One region of the Paraliobacillus zengyii genome, then DNA from elsewhere that is predicted to be linked to it. Evidence: riboswitches for the same ligand, from Rfam matches in the RefSeq annotation. Region 1 holds a riboswitch; each other region holds the start of a gene.
What was found. A riboswitch is a leader RNA that binds a small molecule or an ion and turns the genes downstream of it on or off. The one in region 1 is predicted to bind cyclic di-GMP.
Positions count from the first base shown of each region.

Region 1 (3,290 bases):
TCGAAGACAGGTAATTCTAGCAATCTATTTTCTAATTCACGTGCAAAATAAGTAAATGTATTACTTGCTTCTAAATACCTACTACCGTGTGAAACAAGGAGAACTGCTTCTCTTTTTTCTTTACCCTTCAAACGCTTATTTACTATACGCTTTTGAGTATTTAAAATAAGTTGTTCACTAGCACCTAATGGTTCACCTAAATGGATAGGTATCTCGGGAAATGTGCGTTGTGCAATTTTCACTTCATTAGGAATATCCTTTATTACATGCACTCCAGGTAATAGAAAAATAGGCACAAGAATAATTTCTGTCGCACCTTGCTCCGAACATTTTGTAACACCTTCAATAATTGATGGCTCTGCTTCAAGAAAAGCTGTAATCTGGATTGGAGCATTGATGTATTGTTCCATCTGTTCCAATTCTAATTGAAATTGTTTATTCGTTTGATCGTTTTTACTACCATGGCATATATAAAGAACTGCTCGCATACATAATTCACCTCTAACAACATTCTATCATTTAAACTAATATTTAAACAACATTGCGACAAGTTGAAAACCTGCACCTATCGTCCAAAAAACAACATAATCTCCGCGTGTTACAACGCCAGTTTCTACTGCTTCATGTAAAGCAATAAATGGACTACTGGTACCTGTATAACCAAAGCGATCTCCAACATAAATCAATTGTTTCTGATCTAAAGCAAATTTATTTTGAATTTTCAAGATATTAGCTAAAGAGAATTGGGATAAGCAATAGGCTTTTATGTCATTTGTTGTTAGATTATTTCTTTCTAATAGTCTTTCTAACATTCTATAAGTCGGTGGCATTGCCAAATCGGCATTAAAAGGAAGCCATTTAATATATTTATCTTCTTCACTGTTTATATTCGATAAGCCATTTCCAGGATACATAATTTTATCACGATTAACTGAATCAGTATGGTAGATAGCATCAATGAAACCAGAATCTTCTTTTGTTTTCTCCAACACTACAGCCGCAGCAGCGTCACCATAATTAGCATATGTAATCTCATCTTCTGGATTGCTAATAAGCGAATTATAGTCAGAGCCTACAACAAGTGTTTTATTTATTCGAGCATTTGCTTTCATATAATAAGACGCTTGTTCTACAGCAACTGTCATGCCAGCACAATTAGCATTAGAGTCAAATATTATCGTCTCACTATTTGCCTCAATTGCAGCATGTAAAAACATCGTATTAGTAGGAAAAGTAGTCTCTGGTACTTGCGTTGAAAATACAATCATATCGATATCCTTACCAGTGAGATTTAGTTTTTTTAATAATTTTCGTGCAACAGCGACTCCCATTGTCAATCCATTTTCTTCTGAATTATCAATCACATATCTCTTATCTCTACCCATATGTGTTAAAAATCTCTCTATATCTTTATCTCTCTCAGCAAAATGATTAATGAAATATGCATTATCCAGAATTTTACCCGGATGATAAATATCTATCCCTTTAATTCTAATGTTTTCCACGAACAATACCCACCTTAAACCAATATCATTAAATTAGTTTTATGCAATCTCGACTACTTCAGAATTTGTTAAACCTGAATTTTTAGCAATTCGTTTCAACTGCATTTTTATTACAGGATTTTTCTTGATTGTGAAAAGAATCTTTTCGAATCCTGATTGATTGTACATTTTAAATGAATTTTCTAAACTCGGCACCATATCTTTTGTCAGTATATTCATAGTGGTACAATCAACATCTAATGTATATTGATTAGTTGTAATAGCACCTATTTTTGTTTGATAATCTTTCACGAACTGCTCCACATCTGCAGGCTCAAATGAACCACTTACAATCATGTCTACTTTCTTATTTGTTTCATCAACCTTAATACTATACTTTTCCATTACACTTTCCCCCTGTTTTTATACCATGTACGCAAAAAAGCCTACAAAAACATTTGTAGGCTCACAATCATTTTAATACGTGCTAAATGACTAAATGCAGCTCGACTATCTTTGCTCTAAAGCTTTAGATTCGTGGCTTTGCGTCCTCATTTTTCAATAAGTTTGCCAAAGTATATAGTTATAATTGCTTAAATATAATATCATAATATGTTCTAAATTAGTAGTTCTAATTTAAATAAATTAACTTTAAAAAGGCACCTTTAGAAGGTACCTTTTAGTTATGCTATGTTTAATTGTGCACTTCTTTTTTTAATTCTTTGATATTTAACTAATTGGATTATATACCACGCTACTACTAATAAAGTTAAAATAAAACCAATTGTTAAAGAAAGACTATAATCAAGTCCCAATCCTTCAGGAGCATAAAAAATGTATGTTGTCGATACACCAGTCATAAAAATAGCCGGTATTGCTGCTATCCAATGAAATTTATGACTTTCAACTAGATACATTGCAGCTGTCCAAAGCATTACTGTTGCAACCACTTGATTTGTCCAGCCAACATACCGCCATAAGAATGTATAATCAATGGTCGCTAGAAAGAATGCAGGAATAGAAACTGGAATTGCAATAAGTAGTACTTTAATTTTATTATTCATATCAAATATATTCGAAAGCATATCTGTTAAAATCATTCGTGATGATCGTAATGCAGTATCCCCAGTGGTTATTGGCAGAATAATTACACCGAATATCGCTAGAATCCCACCAGTAACTCCAAGTAATGACGTTGAAATTTCGTTAACAACACCTGACGGACCTCCAGCGGCTAATGCTTCTTGTAATCCAGTAGTTCCATTAAAGAAAGTCATCCCTGCAGCTGCCCAAATTAATGCAATAACTCCTTCAGTGATCATTGCTCCGTAAAAAATTCTACGCCCATCTGTTTCCTTTTTCATTGTACTCGCAATAATTGGACTTTGTGTCGAGTGAAAACCAGAAATTGCTCCACACGATATTGTAACCATTAATAAAGGCCAAATAGGTAAATCACCAGGATGCAAATTTTGCAATGTAATATTAGGGATTGGTTTTCCTGAAAACAGCAAGGCAATTCCAACAGAAGCTGCCATTATTAACAAGATCGCTCCTAGAATTGGGTAGATTCGTCCAATAACACGATTAATTGGCAATACAGTTGCTATAACAAAATAAGCAAAGATAATTACTAAGGCAACAAAAAAGCTTAATGGTGTAATTTGCGAAATCAATTGTGCAGGTCCAGCAGTGAATGCTGCTGCAACCAAAATCATTAAAACAAGTGAAATAACATTAATAAATGACTTGATATACTTTCCTAAATATCGGCCAACAAGCGTTGGAAATTGTGCCCCACCGTGA
Region 1 is NZ_CP029797.1:847,786-851,075, reverse strand. It holds gene DM447_RS04230 (sirohydrochlorin chelatase) at 1-488, opposite strand, end outside; gene DM447_RS04225 (ketoacyl-ACP synthase III) at 525-1,505, opposite strand; gene DM447_RS04220 (hypothetical protein) at 1,545-1,889, opposite strand; cyclic di-GMP riboswitch class I at 1,982-2,066, opposite strand; gene DM447_RS04215 (carbon starvation CstA family protein) at 2,168-3,290, opposite strand, start outside.

Region 2 (3,290 bases), 930 kb from region 1:
TGTCACCCCAATTCCATATTTCGAGATTCCATCAAAAAAGTTATTATACACATGAACAGATGCCACTCTTATACGTGGATGGCGAGAGTCTGAATGGTCAAACCAGTTATGGTGAAAGGTTACAAAGAACTCTGATGATTCACTCAACCCGACTAGAGAAGATTTTCCTGAATCCCAGTAATGATTGTGGGAAATTGTAATATCTGTTGAACCTTTCTTAAGGTCTGTTGAACCATCACCTTTTGACTGGTCAGAATCTGATCCTGCAGTTCCATAGAATAGATCATTATGATGGACCCAAACATTCACATTATCTGTATCAAGTGAAATTGCATCGTCAGGGAATAAAGCCATGCCTAAGTTTCTAATTTCTAGATTACCAGTATATCTCGCTAGTATTCCCCATCCATAGGCATACGTATCTTCTCCGATACCTTCTAAAGTAATATTCATTTCTGAATAACTTGTATTACCTTTCACTTCAAGGTAACCATTACTATTAAGTTGTCCACTCATGTTGTCATCAGTAATTTTGCCAATAAACCGTATTGCAAGTGGTGTTTTATCATATCCCTTTTTTCTTAATGATAAAATTTCTCCTATACCAACTCCAGTTTCCTTATCACCTGAGCTATTGATTATTACTTCTTGCTTAACTGTTGTTGCAGTCTCAGATGTTACATAAATAACTTGAGCTCCTTCCCTAAGTGTCCCATCCTCATTATAAGCTCCTGAAGCTGTGCCATATTGTGAGTTCCCTGCAAAGGCAAATCCAGATCTGTCATGTTCCTTTACGGAAAGTGTATTTGTGTAATCGCTTACACTAGAGCCATCTTTAAGTAAACCGTCCACTTTCATTACATAATCTCCAGCTGCAAGACCTACGGCGTCAGCTCTCCAATAAGAAGCGTAGTTACGAATTAAATCATTGTCAATTTGTTGATATTGAGAATCTGGAGCGCTTGCAGGTTTAATATATACATTATATCCTTCTGCATTACTTATAGGTGACCACTCTACATATGCAGTTTCAAACCAAGCCCCACTGTTAGATATAGAAAGACTTGCAGCACTTACTGTCTGATTTGCGAATCCGACCGTCACCAAAGATAGTATAAAAGAATACAATAAAAAACGCGTAAATACCTTTGTGATTACATTCTTCATTAAAATTCCTCCAATGTTTTAAATTTTCACACCCTGAGCTTACCACCATGACTGTATTTTCATATGACTTAACTTCTGCCTTAATAAGTTGATCTTGTCCATTCACCTCCTTAAACGAAAACCTAAGTTCTCATTTCATATAAGTGCAATTTTCAAAACCGTCTCGACAGAGCAAAAAACCTAACGACTTCTTGTCATTAAGTTACATTACAAAAAACAACACAAGTCATTTGTTTAAATAACTATAGTCATTAATATGCAACCCGACGATCATAGAAAATTACTTTACCTTAGATTCGTAGCTTTGCGTCCCTATTTTTCAATAGGTTTGCCAAATATAATATTATGTTATTCTTGATATTATTAATTTTAACAAATTTTTCTATAATAAGTAAATAATTAGATAGTCCTGTTTTTACTGGCGATTTTTCTTTTATTCTAAAATATTCGAATTTAAAATTTTAAATATGTTGAATTCAATGTTCTAATAATTTAGAATTAATTTATATTAGAAAAAGAGGTGCTTTAATGAATGTTTTAAATACCACAAGTAGAAAAAGAGAGACATATGAAGTTCAACTCGAATATTCGTTACTTTGGGAATGTGCATTGGGGATTGCTGCTGTGACAAACAGTCCTTTAATTAAGACTTTAGAAAAGCCTCAAGAATATTGGGAACAAGTAAAAAGCTCTATCTCGGATGACTTATTAAATCACCTAGCCACCGTAGAAGAGAAAAACACTTGGAAGTCTTTATTACAGCTGCTTCACCAAGAAGAATTTACTGAAATCAAGCATTTCATTTCATACATTACAGAGCTATCTGAAACAGATTTAAAGTATATTTGTCTACCTTTCATCGGCCAGAAATATGACGAAATAAGGCTAAGGGCGGCAATCGGACAACACGTCGCAGCAACCGAATTAATGACGTTAACAAAAGACAACCCTTTTTTTCCTACTTATATCGAATTTATTTGCGATGTAAATGCTGCTTATTTAAAGGAGCATCTCATTGCTGTTATGAAAGGCTGGTTCGAACAGGTTATTAAAAATGAAAAACCAGAAGAGGTTACTACCTATCTAAAAACGGATTTAGAATCAAAAATTCACATGTCTAAGCGGATGTCTCCTGAAGCGTTGGTAGAATGGGCAACTGGTGGGATTATCTATTTACCAGAGCCAAGTATCGGTAGAGTCTTGCTAATTCCACAATATGTTTATCGACCTTGGAATATTGAAGCAGATATAGAAGGAACAAAAGTTTTCTACTATCCGATAGCAAATGAAAGTATATTTCCTAATAAACCGCATATCCCTAATAACTTTCTAGTTCTGAGATATAAAGCTCTAGGTGATGAGGTTAGACTCCGTATGATCAAACTATTATATGAAAATACCTTAACATTACAAGACATCACAAATGAACTAGACATAGCAAAATCTACGGTTCATCATCATCTCAAAATCCTTAGGTCAGCTAGATTAGTAGAGATAGTGAATGGAGTGTATTGTTTGAAGAAAAATGCACTAAAATCATTACCAAAAGAGATGGAACAATATCTAAATCCAAGATAAGGGGAACAAGAGATGGCAGAATCATTAAAAAGAAGTGTTAACGAAGTATCTGAATTTAAGAAAAATCACTCTGCTTTTCGTTTTATTGGTGGAAATGTCATATCTTTTTGTGGTGACCAAATTTATTTGATCGCTATTCCTCTTATGGTTTTGGCTATAACAGGTTCTCCATTGAGCATGGGGTTGGTAGCGGCACTTGAGCGTTTACCAATTTTATTTCAACCACTTACCGGGATATTAGCAGATCGTTATAATAGAAAACATTTGTTATTACTATGTGATCTGGCAAGATGTATAATTGTTGGTTTAATTGGGGTACTATTTATTTTCGACTTATTAGAAATTTGGTTCTTAAATAGCGCGGCTTTTCTTATTGGGATACTAAGTCAAGTATATAATATTGCTCAATTTGCTTCCATCCCAAGGTTAGTACGTAAAGAGGACCTGCAAGCTATCAATTCTATAAATACAGGTTTATTTAATACTGCTGTATTAGTTGCGCCAGGTCTAGGTGGATTGATTATTAGTTTTTACAACCCCGGGTA
Region 2 is NZ_CP029797.1:3,641,942-3,645,231, forward strand. It holds gene DM447_RS17765 (pectate lyase family protein) at 1-1,167, opposite strand, end outside; cyclic di-GMP riboswitch class I at 1,422-1,510, opposite strand; gene DM447_RS17770 (ArsR/SmtB family transcription factor) at 1,696-2,745, shown strand; gene DM447_RS17775 (MFS transporter) at 2,758-3,290, shown strand, end outside.
Region 2: another riboswitch for cyclic di-GMP. It lies ahead of DM447_RS17765 (pectate lyase family protein); the one in region 1 lies ahead of DM447_RS04220 (hypothetical protein).

Region 3 (3,290 bases), 1.6 Mb from region 1:
GACCGTGAGCACTAAGTCCGTTTTAGACCACTGAATCATAAGTAAATGCTCTTCTTTGTTAGCAAGATCCAAATTATAATAAGTCCGATATACCGATAGAAAAGACAAGTCAGCTACCATCAGTTTTACATTCGCTCGTTCAAACACTTCTATGTAAGCATTTAACCGTTCTTTTGGGTATGCAAATAAAAGAATTTTATTGGTTTGTTCTTCTTCTGCAATAACCTCAAAATCTATAACTGGATTTTGAAAAGGCAGTCGAATACTACCTTCTAATTCTAATTCAATATATTTTTTTACTTCATCTTTAGTTAATTGTTTAGGTACTGATTCTTCTCTCATCGTAACAAAAGCATCTGGAACGCAAAATACGAGGTGCTTATTCCTCCATTTTTTATCTTTAACAACATTTTTAATGATAGTCGTTAACTTTTGTTGATCTAAAATTTTTCCATCTTCAACAATGCCTTGTTCCAATGGTATTTCCCCATAGTCTTTATTAGCTGTAACGTTTTTTTTAGTGGAAACAAGATATCGAATCATCGTATCATTTATTGCGATGTTTATTCTATCTTTGTTAAATAAACTCATTTGTGTTCATCCTTTAAAAAAATGATGTAATGTACCAATTGATTATCTGACTACCAAAAAAATAAGTAGTTAACGCAGCGATGCAAATAGAAGGGCCGAATGGTACCGGACTTTTACGATTGATTCTTCTAGTAGCCAATAATAGCAATGTGATAATTGTGCCGAAGATAGTTGCTAGAAAAAAAGTTAGTAGAATTCCTTTATATCCTAACACAATTCCTAGTATAGTGAATAACTTCATATCACCCGCACCCATACCACCTTTACTAACAAGTATGATCAGCGTTAATAATATAAATCCGACTGCTGCACCAGCAATTGAAGACCACCATGGTTCTAACGGATCTATGATGCGTAAGATAATTAAAAACGGTAGAAAAAACAATAAGATTTTGTTAGGTATTAGCATATAAGTGATGTCTGAAACAACGATAATCACACATAAAGAAGTGAGTATTAGTGCCATTACTAACTCTAATTGAAACCCCAAAAAATAATAGCTAAAACTGAAAAGGAAAGCTGTAGATAATTCTATTGTAGGATAAAGAGGGGAAATCTTTTCTTTACAGTTTCTGCATTTACCAGCTTGAAACAGATATGAAATAATCGGAATCAGCTCATACCAATGCAATGTTTTATCACAACGAGGGCAATAAGAACGTTCAGATTCTAAGAAATTATTATTCGGTACACGCAAACCAACAACATTATAGAATGAACCAAATACACTTCCAAAAATAAAAAAGATAACGATATAATAGACTTCCATATTTTTTATCTCCTAATTATGTATAAAAGACCCCTTTGGGAAGGGATCTTTTTAAAATATTATTACTCAGTGTATTCGTATTGATTCGTATCTTCATCAAAAGTAACTGTGCCATCTGGTAGATCATCACTACCCTCAAGATAACCTGCTGTTACAAGTTCAGCAGCAGTCATACCAGTTTCGTCAAATTCACCTTCTACATCTGCTAATCTTGCAGCATCAAGTACCAATTCAATTTGAGCATCATCAGAATCTTCCTGTGCTCCCTCAATTATATTCCCAATTGCAGGAACGGCAATTGCTACAATAATACCCAAAATAACAATAACTGCTAAAAGCTCTACTAATGTAAAACCTTTCTCATTGCGTAACATTTTTTTCATTCTAGTTAACATATTATTCCTCCTCATTTAATTTCTCTTATAAAAAAAGACTCACAGCATAAAAAATGGTGTCAGTCGGTTGCACTACTAGCTCAAATTTATCCAAGTGCCCAGATACAGATAAACCTTCATTGCTTCTACTATTCGTTTTATACTAATAGTTCTATTATACTACATTTTTATAACCTGTCTACACTTTTAGATATTTTCAAACAAGCTAAACATAGGTATAACGATCGCTAAAACAATTGCACCTACGATTACAGCTAAAAATAGAATCATTATCGGTTCAATTAACGACTTTAACTTTTCCGATGATTCATCTAATTCTTGTTCATAAAAATCAGAAACTTTTTTCAACATCGCATCAATTGAACCTGTTCGTTCGCCTACAACAATCATTTGTGTAATTAATTTAGGGAAAACCCAATGTTTTTCCATAGGCGTGGCTAGTGACTCTCCCTTTTCAAGAGAATCTCTACTTTCACGCAAAACTTGTTTAATTACTTTATTATCTATAACCCGCTCCGTTATCGTAACAGCTTGTAAGATTGGTACAGAACTATTTAACAAAGAACTTAATGTTTGCGTCATTCTAGCAAGTAAAGACTTTTGAATAAACATACCGAATATTGGAATTCGAAGTTTGATGACATCAAATAAATAAGAAATGTTTGGGCGACGATTTAATAATCTAATCGTCACACCTAACACTAGTATTAGTATCATCATAATCCACCAATAAGACTGAACCATATCGCTAATACTTAATATCGCCGCTGTATATGGTGGTATTTCTTGGTCAAAAGATAGGAACATGTCCGTGAAAATCGGTACAATAAATGCAAGTAAAAAAATAGTGATAAATACGGCAACAATACCAACCACAACAGGATAGGTTAATGCAGTTATGATCTTTTGTTTTAACTGGTATTGTTTCTCATAATAAGTAGCCATTCTATCAAGGATTTCATCTAAATTACCACTAATTTCTCCAGCATGGATCATACTGATTAATAATTCAGGGAAAAGACGAGGAAATTCTGCTAATGCATCAGATAGGCCAATTCCTTCTTCTAGATCGTTTTGAATTTGTTGTAGCGCTTTTTTTAGTGGTTTACTTTGTGTTTGATCTTCTAGAATAGAAGTTGTTTCTACTAATGTTATACCGGCATCTATTAACGTCGAAAATTGACGGAGAAAAATAACAAAATCCTTATTCTTTATTGGATTACCTATATAAATATCTTTGTATAAAAATGAGTTCAATTCATTTATCTCAAATAAAATTAGTCCTTGAGACTTTAATTGTTTGATCGCTTCTTTTTCATTCTCGCTACTAATTTTCCCTTTTTTTATCTTGCCATCGACAGATTTCGCTTTATACGCATAATAGTTCATAAAATTCCACCTCTTCCCCCATCATAACTTGAACTAAAAAGTCATATCTTTTAAATACGGAGATGCATGTTTTTGCGTTATAATTCCTTGTTGTAACATCCGTTTTATATCCATCGTCATGGTATGCATACCATACTCTTTAGACG
Region 3 is NZ_CP029797.1:2,404,184-2,407,473, forward strand. It holds gene pilM (type IV pilus biogenesis protein PilM) at 1-591, opposite strand, end outside; gene DM447_RS12305 (prepilin peptidase) at 605-1,360, opposite strand; gene DM447_RS12310 (competence type IV pilus major pilin ComGC) at 1,423-1,755, opposite strand; cyclic di-GMP riboswitch class II at 1,808-1,888, opposite strand; gene DM447_RS12315 (type II secretion system F family protein) at 1,942-3,144, opposite strand; gene DM447_RS12320 (type IV pilus twitching motility protein PilT) at 3,178-3,290, opposite strand, start outside.
Region 3: another riboswitch for cyclic di-GMP. It lies ahead of DM447_RS12310 (competence type IV pilus major pilin ComGC); the one in region 1 lies ahead of DM447_RS04220 (hypothetical protein).